3 regions of the Rhizobium centroccidentale genome follow, and region 3 is predicted to be linked to each of the others. Evidence: riboswitches for the same ligand, from Rfam matches in the RefSeq annotation. Region 3 holds a riboswitch; each other region holds the start of a gene.
The links. Region 3 has a riboswitch for thiamine pyrophosphate ahead of thiB (thiamine ABC transporter substrate binding subunit). Riboswitches for the same ligand answer to the same signal wherever they lie in the genome.

Region 1 (7,159 bases), on a different contig from region 3:
GTGCGAGTCAATGACAGCAACGCCGCCTTGGCGGCGGTATAATCGTGATAGGGCACCACCGGGTTCTTGAAGAGGTTGGTGCCAATCGTCACGATTCGCCCAAAGCCTGCCTGCGCCATCGCCGGGCGCGCCGCTTGTATCAGGTTCAAGGCGCCTTGCAGTGCGGTTTCCAGCTGTATCGCCATCTCGGCCCAGCTCAGGGTGTCCAATTTCGAGCGCGCATCGCCATTGAAACTGAAATCGGCAAGCGCGTTGTGGACGACGGTCGTGGGTGCGCCAAAATGCTCGGTCACCTCCGCGACAAGCCGCTTCGTTTCTCCGAGATCGCGGATATCGGCCTGGAAGGTTTTCGCATGACCGCCGAGGCCCGCTGAGAGCGCTTCTGCCCGCTCGCGGCTTGCGCGATAGTTGATGGCAACTTTTGCTCCCTCCCGGGCAAAGGCCGTCGCGATGGCGGCGCCAAGACCGCGCCCAGCGCCTGAAACGATCACGATCTGATCCTTGAGTAACAGGCTCATTTCTCTACTCCTTGTTTTTCTGCCAGAGCGCATGGAAATGCTGCACAGGTCCATGACCGCTTCCGACGGAAAGCTGGCCTGCGGCAGCAACCGCGGCAGCGAGATAGGCTTTGGCGGATGCAACGGCTTCGGGGAGCGGCAGGCCCTTGGCGATCTCGGCAGCAATGGCGCTGGAGAGCGTGCAGCCCGTTCCATGCGTATTCTTGGTCGGCAGCCGCTCGGCTTCGAACCACGTCACATGATCGCCGCTTGCGAGCACATCCGGGCTTTCATCCCCTTCGAGATGACCACCCTTGACGAGGACAGCCGAAGGTCCGAGCGCTGCCAGCGCAAGCGCCTGACGCGCCATGCCTTCGCGGCTTTTCGCCTCCACGTCATGCAACAGCGCAGCTGCCTCGGGCAGGTTCGGTGTAATGACGGTCGCGAGCGGCAGCAGCCGCGTGGTCAGCACGTCAACGGCATCGGCGGCGAGCAGGGCTGCGCCACCCTTGGCGATCATGACCGGGTCGAGGACGACGGGCACATCGCGATGCCGCGCCAGAATGTCCGCGACGGCATTGGCGATGGCGGCATTGGCGATCATGCCTATCTTGACGGCATTCACACGGACGTCGGCAAAGATCGCATTGATCTGGTCTGCCACGAAATGAGGGGGCACGGGATGGACACCGGAGACGCCCTGCGTGTTTTGCGCGGTCAATGCGGTCAGAGCTGCCATTCCATAGACGCCGCGGGCGGAGAAAGCCTTCAGGTCGGCCTGAATGCCAGCGCCGCCGGAAGGATCGGAGCCAGCGATGGATAAGACATTGCGGATCATAGGTGAGCCTCCTTGATGGCTTTCGCGATGATGGTTGTCGCGGCTTGCGGGTCCGGTTGGCCGCAAATGGCCGAGACAACCGCGAGACCATCGGCTCCGGCCGAGTAAACGCTTGCAGCATGCTCTGCTTTCAGGCCACCGATTGCGACTGATGGAACTGGGCAAAGCCTGACGATGCGAGCAAGCCCGTCGAAGCCGATCGGCTGCTTATGGTCGGGCTTGGTGGGCGTGGCAAAGACCGGACCGATCCCAGCATAATCGACGATATGGGCATCGATGGCGGAGGCGAGGGCCTCCGTTTCCACCGAGAGGCCGAGGATCATGTCCGGGCCGATCATGCGACGCGCATTGGCAGCCTTCATATCCTCCTGACCGATATGGAGGCCATCGGCGCCGATGGCGATGGCAGCCTCGACACTGTCGTTAACGATCAGCCGGACATTCGTTCCGTGCAGGATTTGCTTGAGGGCGCGGCCCGTCTCGATCATGGCAGCGGTCGAAGCCTCCTTGTCGCGAAGCTGGACCAGAGTCGCGCCGCCGGCCACCGCCGCCCGCGTCGTCTCCACCATGCCGAGATCACGGCATAGCAGCGGATCGAGGACGAGATAGAGCGAGAGATCGAAGTCTTTCTTCATGCTGCCGATATCCTTGCGTCGCGATCCAGCGTTTCCGGGGTTAGGGCGGCAAGGGCATCGAGGAGGCGCCAGGAGAAGGAGCCGGGGCCATCCGCCGTCGCTCCTGCCCGTGCGCCAGCGACGGCAAAGACGGCAAGCGCCGCTATGGTCGCATCGAAAGGATCATCCGGAGCTGCCGCCGCAAACGCACCGACAAGGCAGGTTAGCGAGCATCCGAGTGCGGTCACTTGCGGCATCAATGGCGAACCGCCGGCAATGCGCTTCGCCTTCTGCCCATCCGTCACGAAATCCGTAACGCCGGTGACCGCGACGATGCAGCCGTGCCTTGCGGCGAACAGTCGGGCGGAATCTTCGGCTTGCTCGACCGCATCCCTGCTATCGACGCCCTGGCCGCGGCTCGTGCCGCCGGCAAGCGCGATGATCTCGGATGCGTTGCCGCGAATGATTGTCGGCTTTAATTCCAGCAAGCGCGCGATGGCACCGCGACGAAACGCAGTCGCATAATGGGCGACGGGATCGAGGACCCAGGGTTTGCCCACCTCGTTTGCCGACTGCGCGGCCTTCAACATGCCGGCAAGCCAGCCGGACGAGAGCGTGCCGATATTGATCGTCAGTGCGCCGGAGATAGCGGCAAACTCGCCGGCTTCCTCTTCGGCATGTACCATTGCCGGCGATGCCCCGGCGGCAAGCATCACATTGGCCGCGATATTCATGGCGACGAAATTGGTGATGCATTGCACCAACGGAGGATTGGCCCGCATGGTGCGAAGCTGACTACCTGCTGTGATTTGGTTCTGCATATCGCCCCTTCTTTCGGGCGGGCGAGACGCGTGGGGACGACGTGCAGTGTTTCGCGAGGTCCCGAGCGACTCCCTCCGCCAGCATGATCTGGTTCAGGTTCGAAGGGTGCTTCTCAGCCCGCCGAATGGCGGACGCCCCTGTCTCTCATCTCTCTTCTTTTCGCAGACAAAGGAGGCGCTGTCATCAGCAAATCGTAAAGGCAGGCGTGATCGACAGGATGACGACCGCCTGCTTTTCGGGCGACATATGCAGAATTTGCATAGGTGCAGTGATTCCTTAGCTCTGCAAAAAGCCGAGGGTTTCGACTATATATTTCTCATCGAAGCGACGGGAGCGCCAAGCACGGCAGCTCAGCTTCGAAAGCCCAAGGAAAGGGGATCATCATGAACGTAGCACGCTCTTTCAATAACTGGCGCAAGTATCGTCAGACGGTGGCCGAACTGGGCCGTATGTCCACGCGCGAACTGCATGATCTGGGTATCGATCGCGGCGAAATCCGCAACGTTGCCCGCGCAGCGATCGCTCGCTAACGGCCGCAACGGCTCCTTATAAAAGCTGCATTATGCCAGCGCCTGTTCCCCCGAGCAGGCGCTTTTGCTTTGTGGGCATCCCGCTCATTCTTCGCCGTGCTGGTTGAAGATTGCGATCGACCTAGCTGCCCGGTTTTCGCATGGCGCATAACTGCCTTGCAAAGAAATGCCTATGAACTGAGCAAAAGACTGGTATGTTTGTCTTCATCGAAGCGATGCACCTCCTCCCGCATCCCTTCGCTTGGCAGACGTCCTTATCCTCCTCCCAGGGACGGCTGCAGGAATAGCGGAACTCCTCCTCCCATCCGCTGTTCGGTTCTTGTAAAAAGCCTGCCGCTCCTCCTCCCGCGGCAGGCTTTTTCGTTTCATGAACCTCCAGACGTTTGCCAATGGCCTAACTTGACCGAGGAGCCCGCGCTCCAACCCAGGTGGCAAGTGCGCTTCCGTGTTAAAGAGTGCGCATTCTCCTCTCGCAAAAATGAAGAGCGGCCCCTATGTGCGACCTATGTAGCGCGCTACATCGAAGATCGCCCAAATTCGATTCCCGAAAAAGGAGGATGCCCATGACCGGTTCTGTCGAATATACGCCGCCGAAAATCTGGACCTGGAACAAGGCCAATGGCGGCCAGTTCGCCAATATCAATCGCCCGATCGCCGGCCCTACCCACGAGAAGGAACTGCCTGTGGGACGCCATTCCCTTCAGCTCTATTCGCTTGGAACGCCGAACGGCGTGAAAGTCACCATCATGCTCGAAGAGCTGCTGGCGCTTGGTCACAGCGGCGCGGAATATGATGCCTGGCTGATCAAGATCGGTGAGGGCGATCAGTTCGGCAGCGGTTTCGTCGACGTCAATCCGAACTCCAAGATTCCGGCCTTGCTCGACCGCAGCGGGCCTAAGCCGGTCCGCGTTTTCGAATCGGCCTCGATTTTGATGTATCTCGCCGAAAAATTCGGTGCCTTCCTGCCGACCGAGCAGCCGGCTCGTGCCGAATGCATCTCCTGGCTGTTCTGGCAGATGGGCAGCGCTCCCTATCTCGGCGGTGGTTTCGGTCATTTCTACGCCTATGCACCGACGAAGATCGAATATGCGATCGACCGTTTTGCCATGGAGGTGAAGCGTCAGCTCGATGTTCTCGATCGCCGCCTGGCCGAAAGCGAATATATAGCCGGCAGCGACTACACGATTGCCGATATCGCCATCTGGCCGTGGTACGGCGGTTTGGCCAAGGGGTGGCAGTATGGCGCGGCCGAGTTCCTGCAGGTGCAGGACTACAAGAACGTGCAGCGCTGGGCCGAGCAAATCTACTCGCGTCCTGCCGTCAAGCGCGGCCGTATGGTCAACCGCATGTCGGGCGATCCGTCCGAGCAGCTGCGTGAGCGCCACGATGCCAGCGACTTCGATACGAAGACGCAGGATAAGCTGGAAGCAGCCGGCTGATACGCCAATTCGCTTTGCAGAAATGAGCTCGCGACCCTCCGGATCGCGAGCTTTTTTATTTTGCTTACTGCGGGTGCTGCCGGCCTTGGCAAGTCAGCCTCGCTCCATCTTGTGAAGCGTAATGTTCGGCTGCCGAGGGTCTCCCGCTTGGCATAGAACGCGGCGCGATCCTGCGAAGCGTTTCGACTTTGGCGAAAGAGGAATACTTCTCCATGCAGCAAATTGCTGACGACCGTGCCCTGGATGAGAACATGACCGCGGGTGCGTCGTCGCTGCAGCGAGGCGAGGCCAGGGATGCGCTGCTAAAACACCTGGTGTCGGGTGGCGATGAACGGCTGGATTGCGATCCGGTCAGCGGGCTCAATATGTACGGCTATGGTCCGGCACCCCGGCCCGAAGATCTCGCTTTCGGCTCGTCGACGGCATCCACCATCTCCGCCGCCGCCTTCGCCGCGGTCGAATCCTATTACGCGGATCTGATGAGGGCGATGGAAGCGGGATCGTCGGCGGCTGTCTACGATCGCGAAATCAGGCACGTGCGTGACGATCTGCTGCGCTTACTTGGCTTGAGTCAAAACTCGGCCGCCCGAATCGATGCGATCCTGGCCACATCGGGCACAGACATCCACCTTTTTTCGGCCGCGCTGCTGGCGGGAGAGGACGAACGTGCCCTAATGACCATCACGCTGATGGGGAACGAAACGGGCAGCGGCGTCATGATGGCGTCGGCCGGGCGGCATTTCATGAGCCGTGTCAGTAGCGCACGGACTGTTGCCAAGGGCGAGGAATTGCGACCGGGGAATGCCACGCGCAACGCCACGATCGCCGTGCGCAACAAGGATGGTTCTCTTCGTGCCGATAGCCAGGTGGAGGAGGAGTTGCGCGGCCTTATCGAGCTTGCTCGCGCAGCCGGCCTCAGATGCCTGCTTGTGGTAACCGATGTATCGAAGACCAGCCTCCTAGCGCCAGGTCTCGAGACCGTTCTGCGTCTGAAGGAGCGGTTCGGGACGGTGCTGGATATCATGATCGACGCCTGCCAGTTTCGTCTGTCGGCGGCAACGATCCGGGCCTATCTCGCACATGGTTTCATGGTCGCGCTCACGGGTTCGAAATTCCTTGCCGGGCCGATTTTCAGCGGCGCGCTTCTGTGCCCGCCGCAAATGTCGGCGCGCTTCAAGTCGCGTATGCTGCCCGCCGCTCTGGCGGATTACTGCGGAAAGGCGGAGTGGCCAGAAGACTGGGCCGCTCGCGATACCTTGCCGGACCGCGCCAATCTCGGCCTGCTGCTGCGCTGGAAAGCCGCGTTGTTCGAGCTCGAACGCCTCGTCGGTGTAGCCGAAGATCGCATGATTGCCGTCTTGTCCGCTTTTGCCGACGCCGTCTCTGATCGTCTTGCGAACGATCCGGCTTTCGAGCCTTTGCAGAGCCGGCCATTGGAACGGCGTGCGCTGTGGGGCGCATCATCGGCTCTTCGCTGGGACGAGATTCCCTCCATCTTTTCGTTCTACCTGCGCAATTGCACGAGTGGCGCGATGCTGACGGCGACGGAAATGGCTGCCGTTTACAAGGATTTGGCTGCCGGCGGCAATGGAGTTGCGTTGGTGCGTCTCGGGCAGCCCGTTCGCTGCGCCGATTTTGGTGATGTGCCGGCGAGTGCCCTTAGAATTTGCCTGAGCGCGCCGCTGGTCGTGGCCGCTTCCAGAAGCGATGAAGCCTTTGGGGCGGTGGTCGCGCAAGCGATGCTGGTTCTGGATCGCACCGCCGAGGCAGCAGCCCGACTAAGCGACGGTCCCAATGCCAGGGAGATGCGCCGCAGCGCCTGAAGCGCATCACGGAAACGCGCTTCAGCTGGCGTGGTGGCTCATCGGCAATGGGATCATGAGCCTCGGCGATCATCTCCGTCAAAGCCGGCAAAATCGCCTCTGACGATGCCGTGCCGCTGGAGCTTGTCATAGAAGGTCTTCCTGGGAATGCCGAGCGCTTCGATGGTGCGGCGTACGTCGCCATTGTTCTGCGACAGGGTTTCGCGGATGAGTTCGGCTTCGTAGCGCTCTACCCGAAGGGGCAAAGGCAAGCCCTCATCCGCCGCCGGCGTTTCGTCGGATTTTACCGTTGCTGCCGATTCGAGACCGAGCACGAAGCGCTCGGCAAAATGCGAGAGTTCGCGAACATTGCCCGGCCAGTCATGCTCCCGCAGATGGCGGCGCACCGTGTCGGATATGGCCGGCACCTCGCGCTTGAAGCGGCCGGCGGCGCGATCGGCGAAATGGCCGAAGAGTAGGGGAATATCGTCGCGCCGCTCACGCAGCGGCGGAATGGAAAGCGTGACGACGTTCAGGCGATAATAGAGATCTTCGCGGAAATCGCCCCGCTGGCGGGGATCGCCGAGATCGACTTTCGCTGCCGCGACGACGCGAAG
Region 2 (7,159 bases), on a different contig from region 3:
CAACGTGGGGAAATTGCACAAGGAAACTTGCGCGTGGCTTATAGACGCTTGACGAACACATCCTGTTGCGATTTCCTTCCTCGATTTTTAGGGAATATATAAATTCCGCCACTCTGTTGAGGCATTGCTGGTATATGGGCTCCAGCACTGAGCGGCATTGATGGAAAAGAATACGAAGAAGAGGGGCACAGCTTGAACATCGGTTTCTGTGGAGAGGTGAATGAGGCGAACTAAGGAGGAGGCGGCGGAAACGAGGAGCGAGATTTTGCAATCCGCAAAAGCTCTGTTTCTCGACAAGGGCTACGAGAATGTGAGCCTGGAAGAGATAGCCGTAGTCGCCGGTGTCACACGGGGGGCAGTGCACTGGCATTTCAAGAACAAGCAAGGTCTGATGTTTGCGATTCGCGACGAGGCCCAGCAGCCGTTCAAGGATCTGGCGGAGCGGATGTCGAAAGAACTGCCGCCCAATCCGCTTGATCTCATCGCCGATACCATAGCTGCGATATTCGACGACATTCACAGCGATCCGCGCAAGCGCAGCATGTTGAAGGTGATGATGCATCTCGACATGGCATTTTGCGACGGGACGACAAGCCGGGCGAGCTCGTTCCGGCACGACATGCATGAAAATTTCGAACGCATTTTCACCCTGATGGATGAAAAGACGAAACTTCCGGCTCCCTGGACGCCGGATACGGCCGCTTCCGCTCTGACAGCAGTCATCGGCGGCCTGATCACCGAATGGACGCTCGACCGGGGCAGTTTCGAACTGGTTCCGTGTGGACAGATGTTCATAAAGATGGTGCTGAAGACCTGGTTCCCGCTGGCACAGACGCAGGAGCTGGCGATTACGGCGATCTGACGATACCGGAAAAAGCGTACAACGGTTTCCCCTTCGGAATTGAAGAGAACCAACGATAGCGGTTTCAAGCTTCTGCTGGGAGCCGAATCGATTGCCAGAAGCTGGAAATAAAAAAGGATCCGGAGGGAAAGCCAGATCCTTTGCTTTGATCGGAGGTCAACCGATCGATGAAAGAAGCCTGACGGATTGGAACGCCAGGCTTCTCATACCCGGCGCTAGGCCGGGTAATTCAATATTAGAAGCTACGCTCGAAGCGCAGGATACCAGCCCACTGATCCTTAGGCGAGCTGGAGGTTCCACTTCAGCTTTTCGTTGATCGGAACGCCAACGCCGCCCCAGACAGCCCAGTCACCCCAGCCGCACTTCGATGCATCGTTAACCGGGCAAGCCGAACGATCGAGGTTGGTGCCTGCGTACTTGTTGAGCTTGTCGCCGTCCGTGTTCCAGCCGCCCATCAAGAAGGCCGAGAAGGTACCGAAGTCAGCATCGACACGAGCCTTGATGGCGCCTTCTTCGACGATCGAGTCGTAACCGCCGACGACCTTGAAGCCCCATGCACCGGACTTGAAGCCGGCACCGGCAACGACGTCAGGAGCGTAGTGATTGCCCTTGTCGTCGGACCACCAGCTGGAGCCATAGGAAGCGCCCGAGCCGCTGGAGTTGCTGTCTTCAACCGAGACGACAGCCGTGAAGCCGTTGCCGGCATCGTAGCTGTAGGTCAACTGGTTGAGTTCGTACGGGCCGTCATAGATCACGTCGTCGTTGATGACGTCGCCGGCATAACCGATGTAGTAGTTATACTGCGAGTCGGCCTTACCGACGAGGAAGCCGCCGAGGCTGATGTTGGCGAACAGCAGCTTGGTGGAGGTCGAGTTGCCGTCGTTCCAGTCCCAACGGATGACCGTATTGGTCTTCAGCGGGCCGTATTCGGTGTCGGTCGCGGTGTCGACGCTCAGCTCGGCGCGGGTGTGCCAGAGCGTGCCATTCTTGCTGTTCGGGTTGTAGGCATCGTACCATTCGCCTTCGGTACGGACGCGGCCGCCGATCTTGAGGCAGGTTTCCGTGCCCGGAATGAAGAAGTAGCCAGCACCGTATGCGTCGCAGATGCGAACGTATTCCAGCGGCTCCGGCTCAGCAGCGACGATCGCGTCTGCTGCATGGGCACCGGATACTGCTGCCAGCGCAGCAGCGGAGCCGAGAAGAAGGCTCTTGATGTTCATTTTAAACTCCTGGTTGTATTATGCATTTCTATTTTACCGCGAGCGCAGAACTGGAGCATCACCCTGGAGATCGGTTTGGTCTAAACACGACCGGGCAGCCCGGCAAATACGCACCTGATGTTGGCTTGAGTCCCCTCGAACCTTCATGATTACCCCCGCGGTAAAAGGCTTTGAAATGCCTCTACCGATCCGGCCGATTGCTCGACCGTAAGACAACTTATGTCCTGACAGTGGATTTACAAACAGCCCGTATGTTTGTCAATTATATGAAGGGCGCTGAGGCGTTAGTCTTGGCTGCTGTTGCTTAAATGCAACTCGCGACCGCGGGCCATGGTGGCATCCGGCAAGGATGGCAAAGATGTCCCTGTTCACAAGAACGCCTGCCAGTCGGGTCGTCATCGCATTTAAGGCCAGCGCGATGTCGGCGGTCGATGACGCCATGGCAGGCCAATCCGGTCATGGCATGGCCATCGGAAATTCCGCGGCAAATGACCGGTCGGCTTGAGCAAAGATCAGCAATGAATTTCAACAATTCGCTACACACAGAAATGTTGAATTTTCCTAGATTCCGGCGACTCGCGCCATCGGAGAGGGAAAATCGCGAATGAATGAGAACCGGCTGATCTTCATAGCGACTCCCTGCTTCGGCGGCCTCGTCACCAAGGACTATATGCAGTCCATTTTCTCATTGATGCAGACGGGCGCGCAGGCAGGCATACAGCTGACGCTGGCCCTGCTCGGCAATGACGCCCTGATTACCCGCAGCCGAAACACGCTTGTCTCGTCTTTCCTGAACGATACGACGGCGACCCATATGCTCTTCATCGACGCCGACATCAGCTTCGAGCCTGATCAGGTCATGAGGCTGCTGGAAGCCGATAAGGACGTGGTCGCTGCCATGTATCCGATCAAGGATTATGATTGGGAGACGGCGGCCCGCATCAATTCAGCCGACGGCGAAACACTTGCGGCTGCCGCACTTCACTATGTCGGGACCCCGCTTGTCGGCGAGGTTGCAGAACGTGAAGGCGATTTCGTCAGCGCAGTCTATGCAGGCACCGGCATGCTTCTGATCAAGCGCAGCGTCATAGAAAGAATGATCGCGGCCTATCCGGAGCTGCGCTACAACGCAATCCACGCCTATCCCAGCACCAAACGCTCGCCCGGCACCCAATACGCCCTGTTCGAATGCATGGTCGAGGAGGGAACGGGAATCTATCTCAGCGAGGACTTCGCCTTCTGTCACCGCTGGCGAGCCCTCGGCGGCAAGATCTGGCTTGATACCGCGAGCAAGCTGTCCCATACCGGCCCTCATCGCTTCGTCGGCAATACCACACCGCGTTACTGAGGCGCGTCAAGTCAGCGCGATGATCCGCACGATAAAGTTGTAATTCGGCGCGCGCGGCAATGGTCAATCTCCCGAAAATGCGGCCATCGCTACGGGGTTGACAGAGGACAAGAGTAAGGCATAGCCTTTTCACATTCACCAGGGGGGTCCCGGCAAGGGGCTGAGATACTGCTGGACAACGAGGCTTTGCCTCCTGTGGCGCAGTGACCCGTTGAACCTGATCCAGTTCATACTGGCGTAGGGACGGTGCAAGCGCTCGATGGCTTCGGATTCCCGCCTGGATTCCATGCCGGCGGCTTTTCATCATTCCGGCTGATTGACTGGGTCTCCAACTGCAACTTGGAGCCTCAAACCATGAATATTGCCGCAAAGAATCTCACTCCGACTGTCACCACCGGCCCGCTGCCGGCATCCCGGAAAATCTATATCCCCGGGGAAATCCACACAGACATCCGCGTGCCGATGCGCGAAATCAGCGTCCATCCGACCTCGGGCGAACCGCCTGTCGTTGTCTATGATTCTTCCGGCCCCTATACGATCGAGGGCGCCGATATTCGCATCGAGCAGGGTCTGTTGCAGCTGCGCCGCGACTGGGTTCTCGCCCGCGGCGATGTCGAGGCTTATGAAGGCCGGCATGTGCGCCCTGAGGACAACGGTTTCGTCACCGGCGAACGGCTGACGCCGGAGTTTCCGGCCAAACGGCAGCCCCTGCGGGCAAAAGACGGCAAAGCGGTCACCCAACTTGCCTACGCGCGCGCCGGCATCATCACCCCGGAAATGGAATTCATCGCCATCCGCGAGAATCTCGGCCGCAAGGCGAAGGCAGAAGCCCTGATCCGCGATGGCGAAAGCTTCGGCGCCCATATTCCGGATCATGTCACCCCGGAATTCGTCCGCCAGGAGGTTGCCGCCGGCCGCGCGATCATCCCGGCCAACATCAATCATCCGGAAAGCGAGCCGATGATCATCGGCAGGAATTTCCTGGTGAAGATCAACGCCAATATCGGCAATTCCGCCGTCACCTCTTCCATGGCGGAGGAAGTCGAGAAAATGGTCTGGGCCGCGCGCTGGGGCGCCGATACCGTCATGGACCTTTCGACCGGCCGCAACATCCATAATATCCGTGAGTGGATCATCCGCAATTCGCCGCTGCCGATCGGCACGGTGCCGCTCTACCAGGCGCTGGAAAAGGTCGGCGGCATTGCCGAGGAGCTCACCTGGGAGGTCTATCGCGATACGCTGATCGAGCAGGCCGAACAGGGCGTCGACTATTTTACCATCCATGCCGGCGTGCGGCTGCATTACATTCCGCTGACCGTCAACCGCGTCACCGGCATCGTTTCGCGCGGCGGGTCGATCATGGCCAAATGGTGTCTTCATCATCATCGCGAGAGCTTCCTTTACGAGCATTTCGAGGAAATCTGTGATATCTGCCGGGCCTATGACGTCTCCTTCTCGCTCGGAGATGGCCTGCGACCGGGCTCGATTGCCGATGCCAACGACGACGCCCAATTTGCCGAACTCGAGACGCTTGGCGAGTTGACGAAGATCGCCTGGGCAAAAGACTGCCAGGTGATGATCGAAGGCCCCGGCCATGTGCCGATGCACAAGATCAAGGAGAACATGGACAAGCAGCTGGCCGTCTGCGGCGAGGCGCCCTTCTACACGCTCGGACCGCTGACGACGGATATCGCGCCTGGCTACGATCACATCACATCGGGCATCGGCGCCGCAATGATCGGCTGGTTCGGCACGGCGATGCTCTGCTACGTCACGCCGAAGGAGCACCTTGGTCTGCCTGATCGCAACGACGTCAAGACCGGCGTCATAACCTACAAGATCGCCGCTCATGCGGCCGACCTCGCCAAGGGGCATCCGGCCGCTCAAGTCCGCGACGACGCATTGTCGCGTGCAAGATTCGAGTTCCGCTGGGAGGACCAGTTTAACCTGTCGCTCGATCCGGATACTGCCCGCAGCTTCCACGACGAAACCCTGCCGAAGGAAGCCCACAAGGTTGCGCATTTCTGCTCGATGTGCGGGCCTAAATTCTGCTCGATGCGGATTTCGCACGACATCCGCGCGGAGGCACAGAAGGAAGGGCTGGAAGCGATGGCGGCGAAATATCGGGAGGGCGGCGATCTCTATATGCCGGTCGAAGCCCCTGCCCAGACGGCCGAGTGAGATGCGCATCCTTGTCAAAGGGGCCGGCGTTGCCGGCCTCACGGTCGCTCACGAGCTGATCCGGCACGGAGCGGAGGTCACGATCTCAGATCCAAGCCGGGATTTTCAGCGCGCCGCATCCTGGCTTGCCGGCGGCATGCTGGCACCTTGGTGCGAGCGGGAAAGCGCCGATGAGGCTGTGCTGACGCTCGGCCGTGACTCAGCCGATCGATGGGAAGCGATTCTGCCGGGCAAGATCACCCGCAATGGAACGCTCGTCGTCGCGCCGAACCGCGATCAAAACGAGCTGAAGCGATTCGCCAGCCGCACGACGGGCTATCGCTGGGTAGACGACGACGAAATCGCCTCCCTTGAGCCTTCGCTCGCCGGTCGGTTCCGCCAAGGCCTGCTCTTTCAACGGGAAGCGCATCTCGATCCGCGCGAGATCCTGCAATCATTGAAGGACGATCTATCTGCAAAAGGCGTCGCCTTTATCGACAAGCTCGTGGATGACCATAGCTTCTCTGAGATCGTCGACTGCACGGGGGCTGCCCGCATCGGCCGCATCCACGATTTGCGCGGGGTTCGCGGCGAAATGCTCTATCTGCAAAGCGACGAGGTCTCGCTTACGCGGCCCGTCCGCCTGCTGCATCCACGTTTTCCCGTCTATATCGTACCGCGCGACGGAGGCCTGTTCATGGTCGGCGCGACGATGATCGAGACCGACTTCAAAGGGCCGATCACCGCCCGTTCGCTGATGGAACTCTTGAACGCAGCCTATGCGCTGCACCCGGCCTTTGCCGAAGCCGCCGTGATCGAAACCGGCGCCGGCATCCGACCTGCCTTTCCCGACAATCTTCCCCGCGTAGCGCGCGAAGGAGGGACCGTTTTCGTCAACGGTCTTTATCGTCACGGCTTTCTGCTCGCGCCGGCGATGGCCGAAGAAGCAGCCGATCTCATCTTTTCCGGACACAACAACAGGAGCCGCCAATGCGCCTGATCATCAATGGCGAGACCCAGATTGTCGAAGCAACCACGCTCTCGCAGCTTCTCGCCGCGCTCGAATATGAGGGCGAATGGCTGGCAACCGCCGTCAACGGCGAGCTCATCCATAGCGACGAGCGTGATGACCACACCCTAACCGACGACGACAGGATCGAAATCCTCACTCCAATGCAAGGAGGTTGACCCGTGCTTGAACTCTATGGGACCCAAATCACATCGCACCTCCTTCTCGGCACGGCACGCTACCCCTCCCCGGCGGTGCTGGCGGAGGCCGTCAAACGTTCGCAAACCGGGATCGTGACCGTATCGCTACGCCGGGAAACCGCAGGAGGGCGCAACGGGGGCGCATTCTTCGAGATGATTCGCGAACTCGGCGTTCATGTCCTTCCCAATACCGCCGGCTGCCACGGCGTATCCGAGGCGGTACTGACGGCGAAAATGGCACGCGAAGTGTTTCGGACCAATTGGATCAAGCTCGAGGTAATCGGCAACCACGATACACTGCAACCCGACGTCTTCGCGCTGGTGGAAGCGACGAAAATCCTTGCCGACGAGGGATTTGAG
Region 3 (7,159 bases):
CAATCAGGTCGCTTCGGACTTCCCCAACATGCGCCACGGGCCACGTCGGCCCGGGGGTATCAACCGGCGCGTCGTCCGGCAGCATGCGTTAATGTATAAACGGTTTATCGGATTCGACAACAGGGAATGAACCGGCCGCGATCGAGCGCAACCGATTGTTTTTACTGCATAGTGAAGACGCGCATAGGATGAGCCGATATAAGCCTCAGCCCTCCAGCTCCTCGCGCAGCATTTCAAGCTCCAGCCATTCCTCTTCCATCTTGATCAGGCTTTCGCGCAGCTTTTCCATCTCCGCAGCAAGACGGTTGAACGTTACGGCATCCTTGGAAAAGAGGTTCGGATCGGCCATTTTCTTTTCGCGGGCGGCAATCTCGGCTTCCGCCTTCGCCATTTCCTTCGGCAGGTTTTCGAGCGCAAATTTCTGCTTGTAGGAAAGCTTGCCTTTACCCTTCGAAGCCTCGGAAGCCGGCGCCGAAGTTTCGGTCGATTTCGGCTTTTCGGCCGCCTTTTCAGCCCGTTTCCGCTCCTCGATCGCTCCCTTGCGCTGGGCGAGCATGTCGGAATAGCCGCCGGCATATTCGATCCAGCGGCCATCAGGATCTTCGGCATCGGCGGGCGCGATCGTCGAGGTCACGGTACGGTCGAGAAAATCACGATCGTGGCTGACGAGGATGACCGTGCCGGCAAAACTGGAGACGATTTCCTGCAGCAGGTCGAGCGTCTCGATATCGAGATCGTTCGTCGGTTCGTCGAGGATCAGAAGATTGGTCGGCCGCGACAGGATGCGCGCCAGCATCAGCCGCGCGCGCTCGCCGCCGGAAAGGTTCTTGATCGGTGTGCGCGCCTGCTCCGGCTGGAAGAGGAATTCCTTCATGTAGCCTGTCACATGCCGTTGCTCGCCATTGACGAGAAGGTTCTCGCCGCGACCGTCGGTCAGATAGTTGGCGAGCGTATCTTCAGGGTTCAGCTCTTCGCGCTTCTGGTCGAGTGTCGCGATCTCCAGATTGGTGCCGAGCTTCACCGTGCCACTGTCCGGCTCCAGCTGCCCGGTCAGCATCTTCAGAAGCGTCGTCTTGCCGGCGCCGTTCGGACCGACGAGACCGATGCAATCGCCACGATGCACGCGGATCGAAAAAGGCGCAACGATCGGCCGATCGCCATAGGTCTTGGTGATCCTGTCCGCCTCGATCACCAGCTTGCCGCTTTCCTGAGCATCGGAAGCCGCCGCCTGTACCGTGCCCAAAGCGCCTTTGTGACCGCGATAGCGCGAACGCATGTCCTGTAGCTCGCCGAGGCGGCGCATGTTGCGCTTGCGCCGCGCCGTCACGCCGTAGCGCAGCCAATGCTCTTCGCGTTCGATCTGCTTGCCGAGCTTATGCTGCTCCAGCTCTTCCGCCTCGAGCACCTGATCGCGCCAGGCCTCGAAATGAGCAAATCCTCTGTCCAGCCGGCGCGAAGTGCCGCGATCGAGCCAGACGGTCGCAGTCGAAACCTTTTCGAGGAAACGACGGTCGTGCGAGATCAGCACGAGCGCGCTGCGGCTCTTCTGCAGCTCGCCTTCCAGCCATTCGATGGTCGGCAGGTCCAGATGGTTCGTCGGCTCGTCGAGCAGCAGGATATCCGGTTCGGGCGCCAGAACGCGCGCAAGAGCCGCACGGCGCGCCTCACCGCCGGAGAGGTTCTTCGGATCCTCCTCCCCGGTCAGGCCGAGATGCGAGAGGAGGTAGGTGACGCGATAGGGATCGTCACCAGGCCCAAGGCCAGCCTCGGCATAAGCCGCCACCGTCTTGTACCCGGCGAAATCAGGTGCCTGCTCGAGATAGCGCACGGTCGATGACGGATGGCGGAACACTTCGCCCGATTGCGCTTCGACGAGACCGGCAGCGATCTTCAGCAGCGTCGATTTGCCGGAACCATTGCGTCCGACAAGGCAGATCTTGTCGCCCGGCTCCACCTGCAGGCCGGCACCGGCGAGCAAGGGCGCACCGCCGAAGCTCAGGAAGATGTCGTCGAGTTTCAGAATGGGAGGGGCCAAGATCAGACTCCGGAAAGGTCATAAGGGCGGGCAAGAACGATCGCCCTGCCGCTGCCGAGCGAAAAGCGCACGTCGCCTTCCGCTACATTGGAAATGGTGCGCGACGCGCCGAAGGGCAAATGAAAATCGCGCAAGGGATAGCGGGCATTGTCGATGAACAAGCCCGTCAGATCGCTGAAACCGAGAACTGAAAACAGCGAGCCTGATGGTAGCGCCAGCGTGAGATCGCCCGGCGGAAGCGGCACCGCCTCCTCGTCACCGGAGGTCAGCAAGATATCGAGGCCCTTTTCGGCCAGATGCACGCCGTAAAGCAGGTGCTGGATCGCATGGTCGGAGCGTTCGCCGCCCATGGCACCCGCCAGGATCAGTCTCGTGGCGCCGCGATCGATCGCTTCCGAGACGGCAATTTCTCCGTCCGTCGCAGCCTTCGCCGCCGGATACGGCTGCTTGGGCACCTTGGGAAAGGCGGCTTGCAAATCCGCAGGCGTGGAATCGAAATCGCCGACCCACAGCTCAGGCTTCACACCAAGCGTGATCGCATGGCGCATGCCGCCATCGGCCGCGATGAAACGGCTGCCGGAAACGGCATCGCGCAGCCGCTCGGTCAAACGAAGCTCGCCGCCAAGCAGAATAGTGAAGGTGGTGGACTGGCTCATGAGGCAAGCCCATAGCGCAAAGTCGTATCTCTAGGGAAGAGCGCCATGCTCAAGAACAACCGCGCCGACCGCTCAGTCGTCCGTTTCCTTGATGCGCGCTTGGAAAACCTGCTCGTAGCCGCTGACATAGCGATCGAACAGCAGCGAGAAGCTCTCGATCTCCTCCTGCGTCCAGTCGGCGAAGATGCTGCCGATGACGGAGAATTTCTGCGCCTGGATCTCCGACAGCAATCTTTGACCCAGCGCGGTGAGCACCACCACGATACGCCGAGCATCCGCCTGCGATGCCTTGCGGCGCAGGACGCCGCGCGTCACCATGTCGGCCACGATGCGGCTTGCCCGGGACGGATCGATCCGCAGCATCTCGGCAATCGTGCCGACGGTGACTTCGCCCGTCGCCTCTGCCCGCCTCACGACATCGAGCACGTCGAGATGCGAAAGCTCGAGGCCCGGTGCCACGCTCTGGATGGCAAGCCTGCCGATCATGCGGCGGCCCGTCAGCAGACGCATGCGCGTCATCGCATGGCCGATGCGCAGGAGATTCTCGTCTTCGGTCAGCTCCGAGGCTTCAACTTCACGTGTATTGGTCGCAGATGTCATCTTTCCACCATATCAGAGGCAGAAAACAAATAAAACATGCAAACAGCATTCACCTGTCATTGACAATTATATGCTATTGGCACACATATATAAACTATGAAAACCGGGGCGTCCCGCGCATTCGATCGACCGCGCAGCGTTTCGGCCAAGCTCGGATTTCCTGCCCCATGGACATGCAGACAACTTTCGCGCCGCTCGTGGCGGATCATAAACGGCGGCTCATACTCTTCCTGTTTCTGATGACTGCCATGTTCATGGCAACGCTCGACAACCAGATCGTCTCTACGGCACTGCCGACGATCGTCGGCGAGTTCAGACATCTGGAGCGCTTCGGCTGGATCGGATCGGCCTATCTTCTCTCGCTCTCCGCCGTCATGCCCGTCTACGGCAAGCTCGGCGATCTCTTCGGCCGCAAATATGTGATGATGACGGCGATCGCGATCTTCACGATCGGCTCCGCCGTCTGCGGCCTTGCCGTCTCGATGGATACGCTGATCGCCGCCCGCGTCCTTCAAGGCTTCGGCGGCGGCGGTATCATGGTCTCGATCTTCGCCGTGAACGCCGATCTCTTCGAGCCGCGCGAGCGCGCACGCTACCAGAGCTATTCGAGCCTCGTGCTGATGGCGTCGGGCGCCATCGGCCCCGTTCTCGGCGGCACGATGAGCGATCTCTTCGGCTGGCGTTCGATCTTCCTCGTCAACGTGCCGATCGGCTTCATCGTGCTTACCGGCCTCGCCTTCATGCTGCCCTACCGCAAGCCGGCCCGCCGTCCGAAGATCGATTATGCCGGCGCCATCCTCCTTGCCCTGACGACGACAAGCATCGTGCTTGCTGCTGACGGAAGCGAACTCTTCGGGTCGCTGCTCTCGCCGCAATGCCTCGGTATTATCGCCTTCGGGGTAATCTGCGCCATCGCCTGGGTCTTCATCGAGCGCCGCGCACCCGAGCCCATCGTGCCGATGACGCTGTTCCGCAATCCGACATTCGGCCTTCTGCTGATCCTCTCGATCACCAGCGGTGCCGTGGCCATCGGCATGGTGAATTATTTCGCGCTCTTCCTGCAGACGACGACGGGCCTTTCGCCCTCCATGGCTGGGCTGCTGTTCATTCTCCTGACCGGCGGCATCGTCTGCGGTTCGCTATCGGCCGGCCGGCTGATCGCCGCAAGGGGCCGCTACAAGCCCTTCGCCGTCGCAAGTGCTGCCTGCAGCACAATCGCATTCGCTTCACTCGCCTTCGTCCATGCCGGCACGCCCATCGCCCTCATTGGCGGCCTGATGCTGCTGCACGGCGTCGGCATCGGCCTTGCCCAGCAGGTGCCCGTCATCGGCGTACAGAATGCAGCCGCAGCGCGTGACGTCGGCGCGGCGACGGGTGCCGTCACACTGTCGCGCATGGGCGGCGCCTCCATCGCCATTTCCGTCTATGGCGCCATCATCGCCGCCAAGCTCGGCAATGTCGGCGTCTCCATATCAGGCATATCCGACATCGAGCAGCTGACTCCGAAGATGATGGCCGCGTTGCCCGAGGCGACCCGCGAGGCCGTCGCCAATGCCTATGCGAGCGCCTTCAGCCCGCTGTTCATGACCGCCGCCGGCATCTGTCTCATCGGCCTGCTGACGGCGCTGACGCTGAAGAACGTGCAGCTTCCAAGTGCGGCGAAGAAATTCGACAGCCCGACGGCCGCCGCGCACGCCGCCGAGTAAGCTCCTTCGGCCTGCAATCGACAAGGGAATCATTTCCCTTGTCATCCCTCCGTCACAAGGCTAAATCTGCCGACGCTCTAACGGGGTGCCTATGTCCTTCAGGACATTTGGCTGAGAGGCTTTCATCGGCCAACCCGCGGAACCTGATCCGGCTAACACCGGCGGAGGGATTAGACGCGTGACAAAAATCATAGCGCCCTTTTCCCCTTCAAGACGAAACCAAAGAGGAGGCGCTACCATGCACAACCGTTCGCCATTGTCATTTTTTGCCGGCTTGGCGCTTGCCGCCGGAACGGCCTTTCTGGCTGCACAGCCTGCCGCTGCAGCCGACAAGACCCTGACCATCTACACCTATGAGAGCTTCACCGCCGATTGGGGTCCGGGCGCCAAGGTCAAAGCTGCCTTCGAAAAGACCTGCGGCTGCACGGTCAATTATGTCGCTGTCACTGACGGCGTCGCACTTCTCTCCCGCCTGAAGCTGGAAGGCGCCGGCACCAAGGCCGATGTCGTTCTCGGCCTCGACACCAATCTCGTCGACGAAGCTAAGGATACTGGCCTCTTCGATGCAAGCGGCGTCGACACCTCGGCACTCAAGGTTCCCGGCGGCTTCAAGGACGACGTTTTCGTGCCCTACGACTACGGCCATTTCGCCGTGATCTATGACAGCCAGACGGTTAAGAACCCACCGAAGAGCATGAAGGATCTCGTCGAGGGCGATCCCTCGCAGAAGATCGTCATCGAGGACCCGCGCACCTCGACGCCGGGCCTCGGCCTGCTGCTCTGGGTCAAGTCGATCTATGGCGACAAATCCGCCGATGCCTGGGCGAAGCTCAAAGGCCGCATCCTGACCGTCACCCCCGGCTGGTCGGAAGCCTATGACCTCTTCACCAAGGGCGAAGCGCCGATGGTGCTCTCCTACACGACGTCGCCGGCCTATCACATGATCGAGGATAAGACCGATCGCTATCAGGCCGCCGCCTTCTCGGAAGGACATTACATCCAGATCGAGGTTGCCGGCCTCATCAAGTCCTCGCCGAACAAGGAACTTGCGCGCGACTTCCTGAAGTTCATGATCTCGCCAGGCTTCCAGAATATCATTCCGACAAGCAACTGGATGATGCCGGCCTCGGCCACTTCGGAACCGCTGCCGGACGCCTTCAGCAAGCTCGTGGTGCCGTCGAAGACCTTCCTGATGAGCCCTGCCGACGTCGACAAGAACCGCAAAGCCTGGATCGACGAATGGCTGGCCGCCACCAGCGGCAACTGATGCTTTGACGATACTCACGGCACCAGAGCGAAGACGCGCCATTTCCGGCGGGACTTTCAGTCTCGCCGGCATCGTGCTCTTCGTCGGGATCGCCGTACTCGCCCTGCTCGCCGCCGGGATCGAATCTGGCGGCACCAATCCCCTGGCAGACCCCTACCTGCTGCGCGTCCTGCGCTTCACGCTGCTACAGGCGGTGTTCTCGACGCTGCTTTCCGTTATGCTCGCCATCCCGGTCGCCCGCGCATTGGCGCGCCAGCCGCGCTTTCCCGGCCGATTGTGGCTGATCCGGCTGATGGCCGTGCCTATGGGCCTGCCGGTGCTGATCGGCGCGCTCGGCCTGCTCGGCATTTGGGGCCGACAGGGGCTTATCAATCAGGCGCTATCAGCACTCGGCCTGTCACAGCCCGTCAGCATCTATGGCCTTGCCGGTATCCTACTTGCCCATGTCTTCTTCAACATGCCCCTCGCCTGCCGGCTGATGCTGGCCGGGTTGGAGCGTGTGCCGGCTGAATATTGGCTGGTGGCCGGCGGACTCGGCATGAGGCCTGCCTCGGTCTTCCGCTTCATCGAATGGCCTGTCCTGCGCGGCCTCATTCCCGGCATTGCCGGCCTTATCTTCATGCTCTGCGCCACCAGTTTCACGCTGGTCCTGATCCTCGGCGGCGGTCCAGCTGCGACGACGCTGGAAGTGGCGATCTATCAGGCCCTCCGCTTCGATTTCGATCCCGGCCGCGCCGTCCTGTTGTCGCTGCTGCAAATCGTCGTCACTCTCGTCATCCTTGGCGCCATGACGCTGTTTCGCACACCGGACGATCATGGGCTAACCAGCGGCCGCGCCCTGCGGCGCATCGATGGGCAGGCGCCCGCCGCCCGATGGATCGATGCCATCATGCTG

Region 1: another riboswitch for thiamine pyrophosphate. It lies ahead of thiM (hydroxyethylthiazole kinase); the one in region 3 lies ahead of thiB (thiamine ABC transporter substrate binding subunit).
Region 2: another riboswitch for thiamine pyrophosphate. It lies ahead of thiC (phosphomethylpyrimidine synthase ThiC); the one in region 3 lies ahead of thiB (thiamine ABC transporter substrate binding subunit).

Annotation. Positions count from the first base shown of each region.
Region 1 covers NZ_JAQJCG010000003.1:522,785-529,943, forward strand. Annotated here, with positions in the region: gene PH562_RS06295 (3-oxoacyl-ACP reductase) at 1-518, opposite strand, end outside; gene thiD (bifunctional hydroxymethylpyrimidine kinase/phosphomethylpyrimidine kinase) at 523-1,335, opposite strand; gene thiE (thiamine phosphate synthase) at 1,332-1,970, opposite strand; gene thiM (hydroxyethylthiazole kinase) at 1,967-2,770, opposite strand; TPP riboswitch at 2,824-2,920, opposite strand; gene PH562_RS06315 (DUF1127 domain-containing protein) at 3,155-3,301, shown strand; gene yghU (glutathione-dependent disulfide-bond oxidoreductase) at 3,865-4,740, shown strand; gene PH562_RS06325 (hypothetical protein) at 4,953-6,563, shown strand; gene PH562_RS06330 (sigma-54-dependent transcriptional regulator) at 6,617-7,159, opposite strand, start outside.
Region 2 covers NZ_JAQJCG010000003.1:346,010-353,168, reverse strand. Annotated here, with positions in the region: gene PH562_RS05535 (TetR family transcriptional regulator) at 221-862, shown strand; gene PH562_RS05530 (porin) at 1,141-2,082, opposite strand; gene PH562_RS05525 (hypothetical protein) at 2,687-3,430, shown strand; TPP riboswitch at 3,561-3,692, shown strand; gene thiC (phosphomethylpyrimidine synthase ThiC) at 3,785-5,611, shown strand; gene thiO (glycine oxidase ThiO) at 5,613-6,590, shown strand; gene thiS (sulfur carrier protein ThiS) at 6,581-6,778, shown strand; gene PH562_RS05505 (thiazole synthase) at 6,782-7,159, shown strand, end outside.
Region 3 covers NZ_JAQJCG010000023.1:41,592-48,750, reverse strand. Annotated here, with positions in the region: gene PH562_RS24750 (ABC-F family ATP-binding cassette domain-containing protein) at 206-2,035, opposite strand; gene PH562_RS24745 (thiamine diphosphokinase) at 2,038-2,691, opposite strand; gene PH562_RS24740 (MarR family winged helix-turn-helix transcriptional regulator) at 2,764-3,291, opposite strand; gene PH562_RS24735 (MDR family MFS transporter) at 3,459-4,997, shown strand; TPP riboswitch at 5,069-5,184, shown strand; gene thiB (thiamine ABC transporter substrate binding subunit) at 5,236-6,264, shown strand; gene thiP (thiamine/thiamine pyrophosphate ABC transporter permease ThiP) at 6,275-7,159, shown strand, end outside.